Regions from separate parts of the Pseudoalteromonas sp. BZK2 genome, predicted to be linked through region 2. Evidence: predicted binding sites of a transcription regulator. Region 2 holds the regulator's gene; each other region holds the start of a gene.
The links. The regulator sigma-54, encoded in region 2, starts transcription at its own class of promoters, with help from an activator protein. The targets are predictions, from matches to a motif close to GTTGGCACGNNNNTNGNNT.

Region 1: the regulator sigma-54 is predicted to act here: its motif matches at 2,398-2,416, upstream of BIZ38_RS10710 (DUF1328 domain-containing protein).
Region 3: the regulator sigma-54 is predicted to act here: its motif matches at 1,777-1,795, upstream of BIZ38_RS09580 (flagellar basal body rod protein FlgF).
Region 4: the regulator sigma-54 is predicted to act here: its motif matches at 2,609-2,627, upstream of BIZ38_RS15525 (LruC domain-containing protein).

The regions. Positions count from the first base shown of each region.
Region 1 covers NZ_JACSOG010000014.1:99,524-104,103, reverse strand. Annotated here, with positions in the region: gene oadA (sodium-extruding oxaloacetate decarboxylase subunit alpha) at 1-1,664, opposite strand, end outside; gene BIZ38_RS10715 (OadG family protein) at 1,680-1,928, opposite strand; gene BIZ38_RS10710 (DUF1328 domain-containing protein) at 2,463-2,636, shown strand; gene BIZ38_RS10705 (hypothetical protein) at 2,689-2,880, shown strand; gene BIZ38_RS10700 (hypothetical protein) at 3,206-4,129, opposite strand; gene BIZ38_RS10695 (YcxB family protein) at 4,254-4,580, shown strand, end outside.
Region 2 covers NZ_JACSOG010000041.1:16,235-20,814, forward strand. Annotated here, with positions in the region: gene rapZ (RNase adapter RapZ) at 1-586, opposite strand, end outside; gene ptsN (PTS IIA-like nitrogen regulatory protein PtsN) at 587-1,039, opposite strand; gene hpf (ribosome hibernation promoting factor) at 1,043-1,330, opposite strand; gene BIZ38_RS18825 (RNA polymerase factor sigma-54) at 1,357-2,853, opposite strand; gene lptB (LPS export ABC transporter ATP-binding protein) at 2,960-3,685, opposite strand; gene lptA (lipopolysaccharide transport periplasmic protein LptA) at 3,682-4,203, opposite strand; gene lptC (LPS export ABC transporter periplasmic protein LptC) at 4,193-4,580, opposite strand, start outside.
Region 3 covers NZ_JACSOG010000013.1:3,079-7,658, reverse strand. Annotated here, with positions in the region: gene flgH (flagellar basal body L-ring protein FlgH) at 1-152, opposite strand, end outside; gene flgG (flagellar basal-body rod protein FlgG) at 168-956, opposite strand; gene BIZ38_RS09580 (flagellar basal body rod protein FlgF) at 978-1,742, opposite strand; gene flgE (flagellar hook protein FlgE) at 1,903-3,270, opposite strand; gene BIZ38_RS09570 (flagellar hook assembly protein FlgD) at 3,322-4,005, opposite strand; gene flgC (flagellar basal body rod protein FlgC) at 4,019-4,450, opposite strand; gene flgB (flagellar basal body rod protein FlgB) at 4,453-4,580, opposite strand, start outside.
Region 4 covers NZ_JACSOG010000026.1:64,193-68,772, reverse strand. Annotated here, with positions in the region: gene BIZ38_RS15530 (hypothetical protein) at 1-383, opposite strand, end outside; gene BIZ38_RS15525 (LruC domain-containing protein) at 386-2,575, opposite strand; gene BIZ38_RS15520 (ATP-binding protein) at 2,801-4,580, shown strand, end outside.

The DNA of each region.
Region 1 (4,580 bases), on a different contig from region 2:
ATTGCTTCCATTATGATAACCACATCACCTTCATTTACTGTTTGGCCAGCTTTTACTTTCACTTTGAAAATATTGCCTGCTAACGGCGCGTTTAAGGTTTCGCTAACAGACGCTGAGGCAGATTGAGGAATTAACTCACTGTCTTTTAGAGTTACTTCTTTTAGTTCACCACCTTGCGCTACAACGACATCGTAAACTTTACCGTCAACTTTAACGCTGTATTGCTCTGCTTTTGCAGGACTTGAAGCGGCTGGTTTGCTTTCTGACTTAGCAACTTCACCCGTTGGAATTGCTTCAAACGCATCAGGGTTGTTACGGTTTTTAATAAACTTAAGGCCAATTTGAGGGAATAATGCGTAAGTAAGCACATCATCAATCACGTCATCAGCAAGCTCTAAACCTTGCTCTTTAGCTTCACTTAATAACTCTGCTTCAAGCTTCTCAAGTTCAGGCTCAAGCTTATCAGCAGGACGGCAAGTGATTGCTTCAGCGCCATCTAGTACACGTTCTTGCAGCTCTTTATTCATTGGCGCTGGTGTTGCACCATACTCGCCTTTAAGCACACCCGCAGTTTCTTTCGTGATGGTTTTATATCGCTCGCCAGTCAACACATTAAGTACCGCTTGAGTACCAACAATTTGCGAGGTTGGTGTAACGAGTGGAATGTAACCTAAGTCTTCGCGAACACGCGGGATCTCAAGTAATACTTGATCAAGTTTATCAGCAGCACCTTGCTCTTTAAGCTGATTTTCCATATTAGTTAACATGCCGCCCGGCACTTGCGCTAATAAGATACGTCCATCAACGCCTTTAAGGCTGCCTTCAAATGCAGCATATTTCTTGCGTACGTCACGGAAGTAAGCAGCAATTTCTTCTAATTGGTTTAAATCAAGGCCTGTATCTCGCTCAGTGCCTTCTACAATTGAAACGATGGTTTCTGTGGCGCTATGACCATAAGTCATACTCATTGACGAAATAGCCGTATCAAGCATATCGATACCTGCATCGATCGCTTTTTGATAAGTTGCAGTGCTTAAACCTGTGGTTGCGTGGCATTGCATCGCAATAGGAATAGACACAGTTTCTTTTAAACCTTTGATCAACTGTTCACAATCATAAGGCTTTAATAAACCTGCCATATCTTTGATACAAATTGAATGACAACCAAGATCTTCTAGTTGTTTTGCAAGCTCAAGCCACATATCAAGCGTGTGGACTGGGCTTACTGTGTACGAAATAGTACCTTGGGCATGAGCACCTACTTTAACAGCAGCTTTAATGGCAGTTTCAAGGTTACGCACATCGTTCATCGCATCGAAAATACGGAAAACATCAACACCGTTTTTGTGGGCACGCTCAACAAACTTTTCGACTACATCATCAGCATAATGACGGTAACCTAGGAGATTCTGTCCGCGTAGTAGCATTTGTTGCTTAGTGTTTGGCATTGCCGCTTTTAGCTCGCGAATACGTTGCCAAGGATCTTCACCTAAATAACGGATACACGAGTCAAACGTCGCACCACCCCATGATTCAATTGACCAATAACCCGCATTATCGAGTTTTTCTGCCATGGGTAGCATGTCGTCTAAGCGCATACGCGTTGCCAAAAGAGACTGGTGTGCGTCACGCAATACTAATTCGGTTAGTTTTAATTTAGCCATGTTTAAGCTGCCCCGTTATTTTTGTTTATTTCGAAATTGAGCAATTGCAGCGCTGATTGCTGCAATATGTGCCTGTGGCACACCCTGTTGAGGTTGAATTTTTGCTGTACGCGTAGGTTCTGCAATTGCAGGATCATCAAATCGACCCACTACCTTTGACATTAAAGTGACTGCTGAAATCAAAATAGTCAGAAAAACAAACACGCCTACCATGCCTGTCACCATCAAACTGGCCGCAGTGGTGAGTAATCCACCTATATCCATACGACTCCCCTCGCTTACTTAAAATAAAAAGTTATTTTTGTTAAATAATTATGCACCAATAATAACAAACAAAATTCATTTGTATAGCACCATTGTAAATTGGTAAAACCAATTAAATTTAAAATAACATGACGTACATATAATTAACACCCCACTATTTATGCATTTAAAGCCCCGCTATAGATGATATAAATAATCAATATAGCCAGTCGTTATATGCTGAACTATTAATTAATAGCAACAAAATGGCTAAAAACCACACACAACAAGGTGTTAGAGGTAGCCAACCCAAATAAAGTTAAATTGGTCTTACCATTTATTGGTGCATTATCTCTTTTTCTCATGCATCTCAATATGAAAAAATATCACTATGAATAAGTTACATGCTTACTCGTAAAAGTTACCAAATGATGAGCTATCTAAAGAACAACAAAAACACACAACCCATTGAAATATATAAAATAAAAGTTCTGGCATAAAACTCGCTTCAGTTACATCGAACTTAAGAAAATTTAAATAGCCAAGGAGACCACTATGTTACGCTGGACAATTACTTTTCTAGTTATCGCGTTAATCGCAGCAGTGTTAGGTTTTGGCGGTATCGCAGGAGCCGCTGCAGGCATCGCTAAGATTATCTTTTTTATATTTTTAGTATTACTTGTTATTTCGCTGGTATCAGGAGCACTTAGAGGCAACGTCCCTAAGTAGTTAAAAGCAGATAACCACTTACTTTATTTTTAAATTTACAAGGAATTTCATTATGAAAAATTCAACTTTAAAAGCCGCAACTATCGCCCTATTTTCAGGTCTTTTCATCATGGGTTGTGAAGACAACTCTGCTGAAGACGCAGGTGAGCGTATTGACGAAGCAATTACTGATACACAAAATGCAGTTGAAGATGCATGTGAAGAAGTAAAAGAAGGTGTTAACGCAGAAGAAACTAACTGCTAATAGCACACCTTACTTAAGAAAAGCGGCCAAGTGCCGCTTTTTTGTTTTTTAAATGATGCATGAGATCTGAGATAATCGTAGGAATGGTTTTAACCGTGAACTTTTGGCTATAGCGTGAGTTTTTTCGGCGTTAAAACGCCTCCTACAAGTCTTAACTTGGGTTTAAAGTCTGATGACTTTATAAACCACCGCGCGAAATAAATTTCACGCCTACGTGAGCCTCAAACTCGATAACTTTACTCTTTCCTCTAGAAATTCGCTAACTTGTTGGGTTTTAATCTGATAGCTGACGGCTCTGAGTGCGTCTCCGTTCTACCCAACGTTATCACTCACATACCTTAGTGAGGGGCACATTTGTCGTTACACTTGCTATATGCCATCGGCCGTCGATAAAACTTACTTTTGCGACATCGCTTACAGCAAAATCTCCGGGGACATTTAAACGCGTTAAGTTACTCGCTAACGGCTGCTGACAATATGGGCCGGTATCACCATGCATTACAAGTACAGGCTTATTGGTGTGCTTTGCAAAGTCGCTGATGGCATCTCGGTATAGTTTAAATGCATCACAATTAGAGCGCTGTGATTCACTACAGGCGGGTTTACTGCTTGGGTGGTAAATATCAGCCTGAAAGCCAAACACATAGGCCTTAGCATCTTGTTGAACAAGTGCTTGTTTTAACCAAATTAAGTTGTACTTATCACGTTTGTCAGCGGCATCAAGTGCCGCGCTTTTATCACTTTTTAAAATTTGTGAGCGGCCATTAAAAGTGCCCGGAATGTGTAAGGTACGAAACTCAATACCATCAAACTGCCAACGAGCATTCTCTAGCATTTCAGCTTGTGTTGTATAACCCTGTAGTTGCTGTGCTTTTTGTGTATAAGCCTCGTCGAACATTAAGCCTTTAACAAAGCTTAGCCGCTCAAGCTCATCAAAACGTACCGATAGCTTTTCTCGGTCACAATCGGTCCATTCATTATCACCGGGGGTGTAAATAAAAGGCTGTGGGGTCAATGACGTCAATAACGCTTTATTTGTTTGCAAAAGCTTGTTCGTGCAAGCAAGCGCCCCGGATTTCATATCACCAAGATGTATTAAAAAGCCATGAGGTGTTGCTTCGATTGCCTTGGTAATTTTTCCGCCTTTGGCGAGATTAATTTCATCAATCGGGGTGTATGGCATATCGCCCATAACTAAAAAAGTATTTGTGGTCATTGCAAGTGCTAATGACATTGAACTAACAAACATACAACTTACGCCTTTAAAATACACATACCTTAAGCTCTCACAATGACAACTAAATGAAAACCAACTACGGCAGATTTTTTCTATCAATGTTAAACTGCTGTCAGCAAATTAAGTGAGCCCACGAATGACATTAAGTACAACTTACACATTAGATAAACCGTATTATTACGAATGCTTTGATGAGTCTTTGCCTTATTCATCTCAAGCCAAGCCTAAATACCCGCTGTTGATATTGTTAATAACCTTAGGCTTATTGGCGTTTTATCAATTAGAGAATCATTACCTTGGTAGCTTTATGATTATGCTTGCCGTCGTTGAGTGCTTATCGTTTTATTACAAGCGCCCATGGTGGGTCACAAGACAAATGATGAGCCGTGCATCAGGCAGCGAAGTGACTATCGTATTTGATGATGATGGGGTGAAAGCCGAAAACCCGCATAAAAGCTACCAA
Region 2 (4,580 bases):
TTAAATCAGGCTCCCAGTGTGGGTTCGGTAAAAAGCGTGCATCAAAAACGTAGTCAGCTTCTTTTGGAATGCCATGCTTAAAACCAAACGACATAAACGTAATAATCAGTTTTTTATCTTTCTTACCTAAAATCTTTTCACGAATTGATTCTGCTAACTGATGAACACTCAAATCAGTGGTATCAATCATAAAGTCAGCGCGGGTGATCAGCACATCAAGCAAGATTTTTTCTTGTTTAATGGCAAGATCAAGCGGTAAAGAATCAATCGATAATGGATGCAAACGGCGAGTTTCAGAAAAACGCTTAATTAGGGTTTGATCATCACTATCTAGGTAGAATAGTGTTGGGTTTGCAAAACCTGGCAGGTACTCAAGAATATCATTAAACTCTTGCTGCTCTTTCGGTAAGTTACGTACGTCGATACTGACGGCAATTTTGTCATAATTATCAGAAACACTTCGCACGAGCGAGGGCAATAGGTTGACAGGAATATTATCAACACAGTAGTAGCCTAAGTCTTCAAGAACTCGTAAAGCGACCGATTTCCCCGAGCCTGAGCGACCGCTGATAATTATTAATTCCATTTATGCCTCTGATGCAATTACTTGAAATAGTTGCTGATCGCTTGTAGCACTTCGCAACTGTTTACAAAAATCTTTATCTTTAAGTCTATCAGCAATTGTTGACAAGGTCTTCAAGTGCAACTGGCAATCGCCATCTGGTACGATGAGTGCCACAAAAATATCAACGGGACGATTGTCTATCGCATCAAAATTGATGGGAGATTCACTGACAATAATAAATGCATGAGGTTCATCAGCACCACTCATTCGACCGTGGGGAATAGCTATTCCTCGGCCGATACCTGTACTACCTAACTTTTCCCTGTTCAGAAAAGCATCTAGGATATCTTGTTGAGATAAATGAGGAAACTGCTGGTGAGCTAACTCGCTAATATACTCAAGAATTCTTTTTTTGCTATTAAAAAGGACCGCAGCTTTGCTGCAGTCCTGATTAGTAAGTGAACTAAGTTTCATAATTTAATGTCGAGCTAATTTCTCTTTATGCTTAATGACTTGGCGATCAAGTTTATCGATCAATGAGTCAATTGCTGCGTACATATCTTGATGTTCTGTAGAAGCGAACAACTCGCCTCCGTTTACATGTAAAGTTGCTTCTGCTTTTTGGCTTAATTTTTCTACATCTAAAATGACATGAACATTATTAATATGATCAAAATGCCTTTCTAGTTTTGCGAACTTAGTGTTTACATAGTCTCTTAATGAATCAGTGACTTCTACGTGACGACCAGTTAAATTTAGTTGCATAAGCATTTTCCTTCTATGTAAAACGTCTAAATCAGACTTTTACGCTGATTAGACGGAGGTATTGCTAGAGACTCACGATATTTTGCAATTGTACGTCTAGCTACTTTAATTCCTTGCTCAGCCAATATATCTGCAATTTTGCTATCACTCAATGGTTTAACCGAGTTTTCTGCAGCAACTAACTTCTTGATTAAAGCGCGAATTGCTGTAGAAGAACACTCACCACCATTTTCGGTGCTGACATGGCTTGAGAAGAAATATTTCAACTCAAAAATTCCCCTTGGGGTATGCATATATTTTTGTGTTGTAACCCGAGAAATCGTCGATTCATGCATTTCGACCATTTCAGCGACATCGTTTAGCACCATTGGCTTCATTGCTTCTGGGCCATGTTCAAAGAAAGCTTGCTGTTGTTGCACGATACAGTTGGTCACTTTTAGTAAAGTATCGTTACGGCTTTCTAAGCTCTTAATAAACCACTTTGCTTCTTGTAAGTGAGAACGAATAAATTGGCTGTCGCTACTTGATTTAACAGAGCGAGACATCGCTGCATATTGGCTATTCACTCTAATTTTTGGCATACAATCTGGGTTTAACTCGACTACCCAGCGGCCTTTCACTTTTTTCACTGATACATCGGGTATGACGTACTCAGATTCTTCGCGTACTATGCTATCCGCAGGCTTAGGATTTAAGCTGTGAATGAGCGTCATCACTTCTTTAAGCTCGTTTTCTTTAAGCTTAGTCTTTTTCATTAAAGTGCGATAGTCGCGACTTGCTAATAATTCGATATGCTCAGATAAAACCATTTTAGTTTCAGCTAAATATGGCGTATTGGCATCGAATTGACGAAGTTGTATACACAGGCACTCTTGTAAACTTCGCGCGCCGATACCAACTGGATCGAATAACTGTATTCTTTTTAAGACAGCTTCAACTTCATCAAGTTCGATTTCTTCTTCATCATTATTTTGATTAAAGCTTTCGACAATATCTTCGCAGCTAACCGTTAAAATACCTGAGTCATCGATAGCTTCAACGATGGCAACGGCAATCGCTTCATCGGTAGGACTAAATGGTGTGAGCTGTAGTTGCCACATTAAATATTCTTGCAGTGTTTCTGTTGAAGCACCTTGGTAAATAGACTCGTCTTCAGGCATTGGCCCAGACGATGTTGATGGGGCGGCACTCATGTACTCATCCCACGTAACATCCATAGCTAAGTCATCGCTAACCGTATCCTTACTCAGAGCATCACTGCTTTCTTGCTCGAATTCGCTAGGTGCTTCGTCGGCAGACGCGCTGACTTGTACATCGTCAGACTCCGCTTTTTGCTCATTCTTACCGATGCTTTCTTCGTTGTAATCCGCTTCTTCCACTTCAAGCAGAGGATTACTATCAAGCGCTTCTTGAATTTCTTGCTGGAGATCCAATGTACTGAGCTGCAACAAGCGAATGGCTTGTTGCAGTTGTGGAGTCATTGTAAGTTGCTGGCCCATGCGCAGCTGTAATGATTGCCTCATGTATCCCTAACAATCCTTTTTAAGTTATCGGTAACGGTGAAGACACTGTTATCGATTTATTGTCATTGTATAAGTCTAGCAGATGCTCTAGTCGGTGGCGTAATGGTTACAGCCTGAATTGCTCGCCTAGATAAACATCACGTACAGTTTGGTCAGCTAATACGTGCTCAGGTGTCCCTGATGCAATTAGCTCCCCATGAGAAACAATGTAGGCTTTTTCACAAACATCAAGGGTTTCTCGAACATTATGGTCAGTAATAAGTACACCAATACCACGATTTTTTAGGTGCTCAATAATTTTCTTTATATCTAACACCGAAATAGGATCAACACCAGCAAAAGGCTCATCTAAAAGGATAAATTTAGGATTAGCGGCTAATGCACGTGCAATTTCAACGCGGCGTCGTTCACCACCTGACAGTGCCATACCTTGGCTATCGCGAATATGTTGAATGCTAAATTCATCTAATAAGTTGTTAAGCGTCTCTTCGCGCGTTGTTTTGTTAAGATCTTTGCGGGTCTCTAATATGGCCATCAAGTTTTGGTAAACTGTTAATTTTCGAAAAATAGACGACTCTTGTGGTAGATAACCAATACCTAAGCGCGCACGGCTGTGCATTGGCAAAAGCGTGATATCGTTATCATCGATGCTTATTTTTCCTTTGTCGCTTGGTACGAGGCCTACAATCATATAGAAGGTCGTTGTTTTACCTGCACCATTTGGCCCTAACAAGCCAACAATACTGCCCGCTTCAACTTCAAGACCGACATTTTTAACCACTTGGCGGCCTTTGTAGCTTTTAGCTAAAAGCTCTGCTTTTAATGTGCTCATGGTTGGCCTTTATCGTCTTTTTTATTTTCTACAGGCACTAAAATAGTGTGTACACGATCTGTTGAGTTTTCGTCTTTTTCTGCGCTGATCAGCTGTTGAGCCATATCATAGGTAATGCTTTTTGCCGTTACTTTTTGACCCGCTTGAGTGACTTCAGCTTCGCCATTGAGTGTTAAGAAGCGTTTCGCAACATCATAACGAACTTCTTCGGCGCTGGCGCTCATCACGGTACCATCAGCTTGCTTTTCTTCGAAGTAAGCTGGTTTGCCTGTAGCGATAATTAATTCGACTGTACCTTCGGTGTCACCGCCATGTGCCTCAAGTCGCTCTGCTGTAATGCGACGATCACCATGCACGATCTCTACGTTACCTTCGAATATGCCAACGCCATCTTTTAGTTTACCGATTTGGCGATCTGAGCTAATGCTAATTTGAGCGCCTGTTTGCTCGGCAGCTGCGCCCGAAAAGGCAATCAATAAGCTTGGGATCAGGAGTAATTTCTTCAGTTTATTGGTCATAGTATATGGTTCGTGTATGGTTAGTTAACTCAACAATTTCGGCTTTTAAATCGGCTTTTAAGCCTTTACCGGTAATTTGTAAATTCGGTCCTGTTAGTGTTACAGGTTGCTTTGAAAACATCGTCATTTTATCAATGTCGACATTAATATTTTCTGCTTTTATATCTTCGATCATACCGTTATGGGTTAAGTTTTTAGCAACTACATCCCCTTCAAAAATCAGCTGATCATTTTCGTATAAAGTAGCTTCTTTGGCTCTTACTTGCCAAACTTGCTGATCGCTATAAATAGTAAAAATAGGTTGTTCAAAAAAGGTAAACCCTAATTGTTGATACAACTCCATTTTTGCAGCTGCCACTTTATGACTAATTTTACCT
Region 3 (4,580 bases), on a different contig from region 2:
AACAACGAACCTGTTGGTACCACTTGTTCAGTACTTGGTTCCGGATACATAGGCGCATAGTAAGGGTCATCCTGAACCACATGATGATTTTGCGTTGTCATACAACCACCCAGCATCAATGCTGCTGATGTGACTAAGATAATATTACGCATGCTGCCTCCTACCCATTAAAGTTGCTGATTGATGTAACTAAGCATTTCATCAACAGCTGAAATCACTTTTGAATTCATTTCATAAATTCGTTGCGTTTCAATCAAGTTAACAAGCTCTTCCGTTACATTCACGTTAGAGGTTTCAAGGGAACCTTGAACCACAGTGCCTAAACCATCGATACCAGGATTACCTTGCACAGGTGCGCCACTCACAGCGGTTTCTGTGTATAAGTTTTGCCCCATAGGCTCAAGACCCGATGGATTAATAAAATCACTAATGGTGAGCTGACCGATGACCACGTTCTCTGCTTGACCTGAAATACGCACTGATACTTCACCGTCTTGTGAAACAGTAATTGATTGTGCATCGTCTGGTACGTTCATTTCTGGCTGTAATGGAAAACCCGCGCCGGAAGTTACAATGCGACCATCTTCGTCAGTCGTGAATTGACCATTACGTGAATAGGCAATATTGCCATCTGGTAATTGCACTTCAAAAAAACCTGGGCCTGAGATCATCCAGTCCAATGAATTTTCAGTGGTAAGCATATTACCTTGTGAAAAGTTCTTTTGGTTAGCAACCACTTTGGCACCGGCACCAAGCATTAAGCCTGACGGCATTTCAGTGTCTTGCGATGAGCGGCCACCTGGCTGGTTAATGTTTTGATATAGTAAATCTTCAAATACGGCGCGGCTTTTTTTGTAGCCTACCGTGCTGGCATTCGCGAGATTATTTGAGATCACCGAAATATCGGTTTGCTGGGCGTCAAGCCCGGTTTTACTGATCCATAATGCAGGATTCATAACTCTACCCTCTCAGTCATCTTAAACAATGCGTAACAGCTGATCTTGACGCTCATCGAGCTCTTCGGCTGTTTTCATCAATTTAACTTGTAATTCAAATTGGCGTTGATTGCTGATCATATCGACCATTTCATGCACTGGGTTTACGTTCGACATTTCAAGCGTTCCCGACAATACTTTTACGTTAGGTGAAATGTCACAAAAGCCACAAAGGTCATTGACCAACATGTCTTCTTTTGGTCGAAATAAACCGTCATTGCCTTTTTCAAGCTGAGTGTTATCAGCCTCAATCACTTTTAAGCGATCAACCACTTCCAAAAAGTTAGCAGGCGCACCTTGCGGGCGAACCTGAATAGCGCCATCTTCACTAAACTCAACTTTTTCAATAGGCAATGGCAAAATGATTGGACCACCTTCGCCAATTACTTGACGGCCATGGCTGGTGATCAATGCGCCATCTGGAGTAATGTTTAATGTGCCAGTTTTGGTGTACGCCTCATTGCCGGATGCATCTTGTACGCTCAACCAACCACGGTCGCTCATCGCGATATCAAGCTCACGGCCAGTTTCAACAAAACCACCCGATTCCATATTAGATCCTGGGCGTTCTTGCATTGCAAACACCCTAGATGGCAGACCTTCACCAAAGGCTTGCATAGAGCGAGCTTGTGCAAAATCAGCTTTAAAGCCAGTGGTGTTAGCATTAGCAAGATTGTTGGCCTTGAGCTCAAGACCTCGCAAACTTTGCTTAGCACCCGACATGGCAATGTAGACCATTTTGTCCATAACATTGACTCACTAAAAATACGATAATTAGGAAATGCAATAAAAGTGCCAAAGTAAAATTGACGCTAAAATAGAAGAGAAAAATGAATAGTAAGAATGAAAAAAGGCTGCCAATAGAGGAAGCAGCCTTCGTGTCGGATTAAGCTTAGAACCGTTAAGATTAACGGATCTGTAGGATGTTTTGTTGTAGTGTTGAGTTAACCTCAAGCGCACGTGAATTTGCTTGGAAGTTACGCTGAGCACTAATTAAGTCAACAAGTTCATTGGTTAAGTTAACGTTTGATTGCTCAAGCGCTGATGAGTTAATTGAACCTAGAGTACCTGAACCTGGTTCACCCGCAATCGGCTCACCTGACGTTAAACTCTTCTTCCAAGATGTATCACCAACTTGTTGCAAGCCCTGTGAATTTGAGAAGCGTACCATAGCAACTTGACCTAGGAACGACGTATCTCCATTACTGTATGACGCAACAATTTTACCGTCAGAACCGATATCAATTCCTGATAGACGACCTACAGTCGCACCATCTTGCTCTAATGCTTTTACTTCAAAGTTACTTGCGTATTGAGTTGGAACTTTATTTGCTGTTGCCGCTTCATCACGCCAGTTAATAGTCACATCATCAGGGAAACTTGCACCATTCGAAAGTAAATCAGAAAGGCCTGTCGCAGCACCTAAACCACTCGGTAACGTTAATGGATTAAATGTTGTATCAGTATTCGCTGTACCATCTGTACTTTGTGGTAAGCCACTGGCATCAAACTGAAACGTTGATAATGGTGTATAAGGTGTTGTGGTTTGCTCAACACCTGTTGCATCAAATGGCTTTTCATCTAATGTAGCGTATACTTCCCACTCATTTTCATTACCAGTCACTGTAGAATCAGTTTTCACAAAGAAGAACTGTAGAATATGCGGTTCACCTAATGAGTCATACACCGTTGTCGATGTAGAGCTGTTATAAGTTGCACTTGTTTCTGGATCGAATGGTGTCACAGTTGGCGCAGAGGCACGTGAATCAAGGTTAAATGACGAATAGACATTCGTGGTTGCACGTGGTGAACCTGATGCATCTGGAATTTGTAGCGCAGAAGATGTACTTAAGCTTACAGAGGTTGTGTCACCGGTTGCTTCATCAACAGGGAAACCTTGTAAGTAATTACCGCTCGCATCCACAATAAAGTTATCTTTATTAAGTTTGAACGCACCAGCACGCGTGTAAGTAAAATCTTGTGCACCTAAGTCATTCGCCATTGCGAAATAACCTTCACCAGTAATTGCTAAATCAAGTGAGTTATTTGTGAAAGAGAGTGAACCTTGGTGGAATTGTTGTGCCACCATTGTTGTTCTTACACCGTCACCATTTTTTGTTTTACCAGAACTAAATACTGATGATGCGTATACATCAGCGAACTCTGCACGAGACTCTTTAAAGCCCGTAGTGTTAACGTTAGCAATATTATTTGCTGTTACGTCTAAATCTTTTTGTGCGGCTGCTAAGCCTGTTAATGCAATATTGAAGCTCATAACTCACCTCTAACCTATCTCTTAGCCTAAGCTAACCCAAACCTTTTATACTTATGCGATTTCAGCTATATCAGTTAGCCTAACCGCACCCTCTTTTGTATTTACGATAATGCCGCTTGCGCCATTAATATTGACACTTTCAATATTCTTAAAGGTCGCCATAGGCATACTGCTGTAGTCTCCATTTACAAAGCCTTCAGCACTGATGTCATACTCGCCTTCAGGGAGCACATTGCCATCGTTATCTTTACCATCCCACTCAAAACGCAGTGCGCCCGCAGACTGAGAACCTAATTCAATGGTTCGTACTAACTGACCTGAAGAATCTGTTATTCTTAGCGTTAAAGATTCAACGGCTGTCTCAGCAACCACCGACCCTTTAGCAAGGTTTTCACCGTCAAAGTCAATGGTGTCAGACTCTAATAACGCTTGCTTACCAACCAAAGTGGAAGCCTGTAACGCAGAATTTGATGTCATTGATGCAGTCAGTGAGTCAAACTTCTCGTTTAAGTTTGAAATACCTTCAGCCATAGTAAAGTTCGTCATCTGCGCGATCATTTGATCATTATCAGCAGGGTTACTCGGATCCTGGAACGACAACTGCTGTGTTAACAACGAAAAGAAATCTTCCTGAGAAAGTGTGTTGTTGTCTTCCTCAGTTGTTTGCGTATTGCTTTGATTCCAACGCAAGCTATCCATATAGGATGATGATGCAGAGCTGATGTCGTTACTCATAACTTATCCTCGATTACCGTTGTCCTAACAACAGTGTTTTACTTAACATTTGCTTAGCTGCATCAGCAACTTGCACATTTGTTTGGTAAGAGCGAGAGGCAGAAATCATATTTGCCATTTCTTCTACAACATTAACGTTAGGTTTGTAGATATAACCATTTTCATCCGCACTTGGGTGATTCGGGTTATATTCAATTTGTAGCGGCTTATCGCTCTCTACAATACCTAAAACTTTAACGCCTACAGAAGAGCCCTGAGGATTGCTTTGCGATGCTGACGCTTTGGTCAACTCTGCAGCAAAAACAGGATGGCGCGCTCGGTATGTCTGGTCTTGGCTAGAGCTAATCGTGTTTGCATTCGAAATATTACTCGCTGTGGTATTTAAGCGCACATTTTGTGCACTCATACCCGTGCCTGAAATATCAAAAACATTATATAAACTCATGATTAAGCTCCTTGACTACCGAGGGCTTTTTTAAGGCCTTTAATTTTACTACTCATAAATTGCAGGCTTGCCTGATACTCTAATGAGTTCTGTACATACAAGTTTCGTTCCACTTGTATATCTACAGAGT
Region 4 (4,580 bases), on a different contig from region 2:
AATCCACTGTTAGCTAACATTAAACTAGATGACAGCTTGCTCTGTACCAATGGTGCACGAAGCAAACACTGGTTATAATCGGCTTTATCGTCGTCGCCTTTAAGACATATGTTTAAAAAGGCTCTGGTGTCACCAATATTCAAATCTACATCTACATCGAGCTCTAATTTACTACTTAAATTAAACTCAGGAGCAATCGTTAAATCATTCATCGTCTCAGGATCCACGCCAGTAGCAGGAGGCGTTGTCTCAGGTGGTGTTGTATCTGTTGTAGGTGCTTGCGTTACATTTGTTCCAGCACTTTCAGTTGCAGAGTCGCCTTCACCACCGCCACCACACGCAGCTAACATTAAGCTTATGATCACTAAAGTATAATGTTTCATAATTATTCTCCTCTTGAAATCACGTTAGCAGGCTTAGCATTGTTGAACCACATTGGCTTTTCTTGTCCTTTTGATTCTGCAAATGCTTTAAAGTCGCTGTATGCATGGGTAATATCTACCCCTTCTTTAGGGTGAGCCCAAGAAGTACCTACTTCAATTGCCCAAGGTAGACCTGTTTCGGTTTGGAAGTAAAAACCCTGCGCACTGTCAGATGCATCATCAGACTCTGCGAAAGAAAATAGTTGCATATCAAATTTTTCTGTCGGCTGCTGATTCTTAAGGTGAACCTCCCAGCTTCTAGGGTCTTTACCAACCAAGGCTTCACCATGATAGTGTCCATCAGCTGCAAATATGAAAGGATCTAATGTGTACTTAGGTGCATCAGCGGTCGCTGTACCTGGTAATAAATCAATAAACAATGAAAACGTGACTTTACTATTGCTATCACAACCCGTCTCGGTTCTAAAATAATTACAATTAGACTGTTTATCAATGTAATCCCAAGTATCAGGCATAATCACGAAAATAGCATCTTCAGTATTTTGCTCTAAGATCTCGTGCGTTTGTTCAAGACCATTAATCAGTAAACTAGTTTTTTCAGCATTAATTTGGCTACGTAAAATGCGTTTATCATTTGAACCTTCCACAGTCTCATATAACCTAACTGCAAAGCCATTATGAAAATCAGCACCTATCCCAACTAGCTCACCTTCTATTTTGTAACCTGTAGCCACACCATTTTGATCTATAATTGTAGTTCGATAGTTTATAACTAAATCATTGAAGTCATAATCTCCAGAAAATGGCCATTTATCCTCAAATGCAAGTGTTACCCAGCTATTTTCTCCTGGGTAAACTAGGCTTCCCAATGTTGTTACAGAGTAATCTTCTACCTCCCCACCAATAACACCACCAGTTGCTGTAATTGGATTGGTTTCACTACCATCAGTTACACGAAAGCGAGACCAGGTTGTTCCCATAACGGCATCATCTGGAACATTAACCAAAATGCTATTATCGCCTTGGTTTAACCTATATTTAGACACCGTAATTTCATCCGCATCAAATTGGTAATTCTGATCCCAATCAAACCATGCGTATAGATATGTCTCGTCATTTGCAGAGGTAACAATAATTTGACTGGTAGTGCCTGCTACCAAATCAGTGACGAACTTAACGCCGTCATCTGATTGATCATCAGGTGTTAAAAGTAAGTCTGAACGTGTATTAATATTCTCGCCATCTACTGTAGCACCTAAGTAAACCAAATTAGTTTGATCTGCATTTGGGTCAAATAAATGTCTTGCGCCACTGTCTTCGAGTGAGGTTTGATAAGGAGCTGGTGCATCACCAAAATCGATTGAATTATCCGTTACCTTTACCTCAGCAATTGCGCAACGTGCACCATCATTTTGATTTGATGTAGGCCCTAAAGTAAACACCGCAGCAGTAGGCGTGTAACCGTTTACAGGGCTGATGCTAAGGTCTACTTTGTGTATTTTACCGCTTCGGTTATTACTAAAATAAAACTGTCCTTTTACATCAAAATACCCAGCACCATTCGCTCCGGTATCACCAGCAATATCTAAGTTCGCCACAAAAGTGGGTGTCTGATTATTAAGATCTATTTCGTATAAGTCGCCATTTGATTCAACTGCATACAAAAGGTTGCTATTAGGATGAAAAGCAAAATCATAAATAGCTAACCCCCAGCTAGCTGAACCCGCAACTAAATCAGCTTGGTATTCATCAGCAGGCTCTGTCAAATCAATACCGTACAATCCGAATTTGGGATGATACAAATAATATACCGCCTGATTAGTTTCACTATTTACATGGATGTCACCCACATAGAAGTTAGTATCAGGCAGACCGTTAACCACGAGTCGTTCTAGTTGATAATCATCACCAATTTTGACAACACTCTTCGGGCTTTGCTTACTAAAGCCATACATATATTGGTCTTTATAGTTAAAACCCACAGCATTTACGCTTTCATTGTTTGTTTCGTCACTAAAGTTTAATGACGGTGCTAATACTGTCGCTTTAGCAGAGACCAAATCAATTCCAAACATTTGTGCAGGTGTACCTTGTATTAGAAATGCTTTACTTGGGCATTCTTCAAACGGAGCTGCGCTTACATAACTAGTGGCAAGCACTGATAAAAGACAGACGGGTATTTTGCTTTTCATAATTACACTCTCCTGTGGTTATGTAATTATTTAAAGCAGCAATTGTTCCAAAATATAACTCATTAAAAAATAAGGTTTTAAATATTTTTTGCAGATCCTTTTTGCAAGATGCAACCATCTATATCGCAAAATGCAATTCTTTTTAATCACAAAAAACAAATTCACTCAACACAAAAGCATGATGTGCTAGAATTGCTTCAGAAAAAATAATAATAAATGTTAAAAATGAACTTTAAAGCTCTTGTTATTCTGCTGTGTACCTTGTCATTTGCATCAATTGCGTCAACTCTACAAGGCCACATTGATGAAGCTAGAACAATAAGCGATTACCAAGAACGCTATAAATATTTAACAAATATAGATAAACGCCTTATTGAATCTGCCAGTTTTGCTGAGCGATTAAGCTTTAATGTTAGATTAATTCACGTTCATATACACCTAGGTCAGTTTCAACAGGCGCAAAATATAGTAGAAGAACTTGAGTCTTCTCCAAAATATAAAAGTGACTCCTCTATTTATAGCGAATTGTATTTAGTCAAAGCTCGATTGGCATATAGTGCAAATAAATTAGAATCTGCAATTCACTTATCTCAACAAAATGTCGCGCTGTTTCAGCGTTTGCAACTCACCGATTACGAAATTGATGCCGTTGTGAGCCTTGTCAGTGCTTATCATAATGCAGGTGAATATCAAGCAGCCTTAAACTTGCTTGAGGTTTATATTCACGACAACAATCGAGAGTTATCCTTAAAGCAAAAAGAAATGCTCTACCATGGTTATTCGCGTAATCTTGAACAGTTAGACCGGTTAACCCTTGCCCTAGAATATAAGCTAAAACGCCGTGAAGTTATTCAGCAAATGTCGCCGTCTATTTCATTACAAGCAGGTATAAGTTATTCAATTGCCCAAAGTTATTTAGATTTAGAACAATACGAAAAAGCAAAGAGCGAGTTTATTACAGCCCTTAGTTTTGATAGGCAAACGGGTTCACTGTCTGATATCGGACATAGTTTAGTTAAGCTATCCCAATGCGAATATGGACTTAAAAACTACCCTGCAGCACTTGCATACGCACAAGAGGCTAAGCAGGTCTTCGCTAGTTATAACAGTACGCGAAATACTGCCTGGGCAAACCATAATATTGCGATAAATTTGCTCGAAATAGATAAACCTGACCAAGCATTAAGCATTGAAAAACAAGTGCTCATTGAACTCAAGCAAGACGATCACTTATATATAGATGTATTACTTACATTAGCTAAGCTGTACATTGGCTCTACTGAGCACGAACAAGCTAAACATTATGCTGAGCAAGCCTACCAGTTAAGTAAGCAAAAAAATAAGCTGCAAAAGCAAATCATTGCCCTAGAACATTTGATCACTGTGACAGAAAAACAAGCTGATTATAAACAAGCCCTGTCGTATCAACGTGCTATTACAGAGCTTGAAAAAGCCTTTGCCCGTAACAACTACAACCACCGTTTAGCTGAGCTACAAAACTCCATTGCAATGCGCGACCGCGATTTAGCAATACAAGATTTAAAACTTCAAGACAATGAAAAAAGCCAAGCTATTGCCGCACAACGTCAAGCTATTTTATACAGCGTCTTATTATTTAGCCTGCTTTTAGCTGCAATGGGCATTGCTTTATTAAGAATAAGACAGAGAAAACAGCTTATTGAACAGCGCCGAAATTATCTGGATAAACAAATCAGTCAACGTAGTAAGTTATTATCACAAGTAGCTCACGAACTAAGTGGTCCATTAACAGGGTTGCGCTTACACCTTGAAACGCTTCAAGCAGGCCTAGCCCAATTTAATGAGCTTACTTACGAAAAACTTAACCAAAAAATCACCGACATGGCAACTTTAGTGACTGATTTAAATAAAATTTCACTTTTAGAACAAAGCAGCTTTCAGCTCAACGTAACAACAATTAATGCGGCTGAGTATTTCCAAAGTTTACACGCAGATATGCTGATCCAGCTTGAAAAATTTGAAGTGA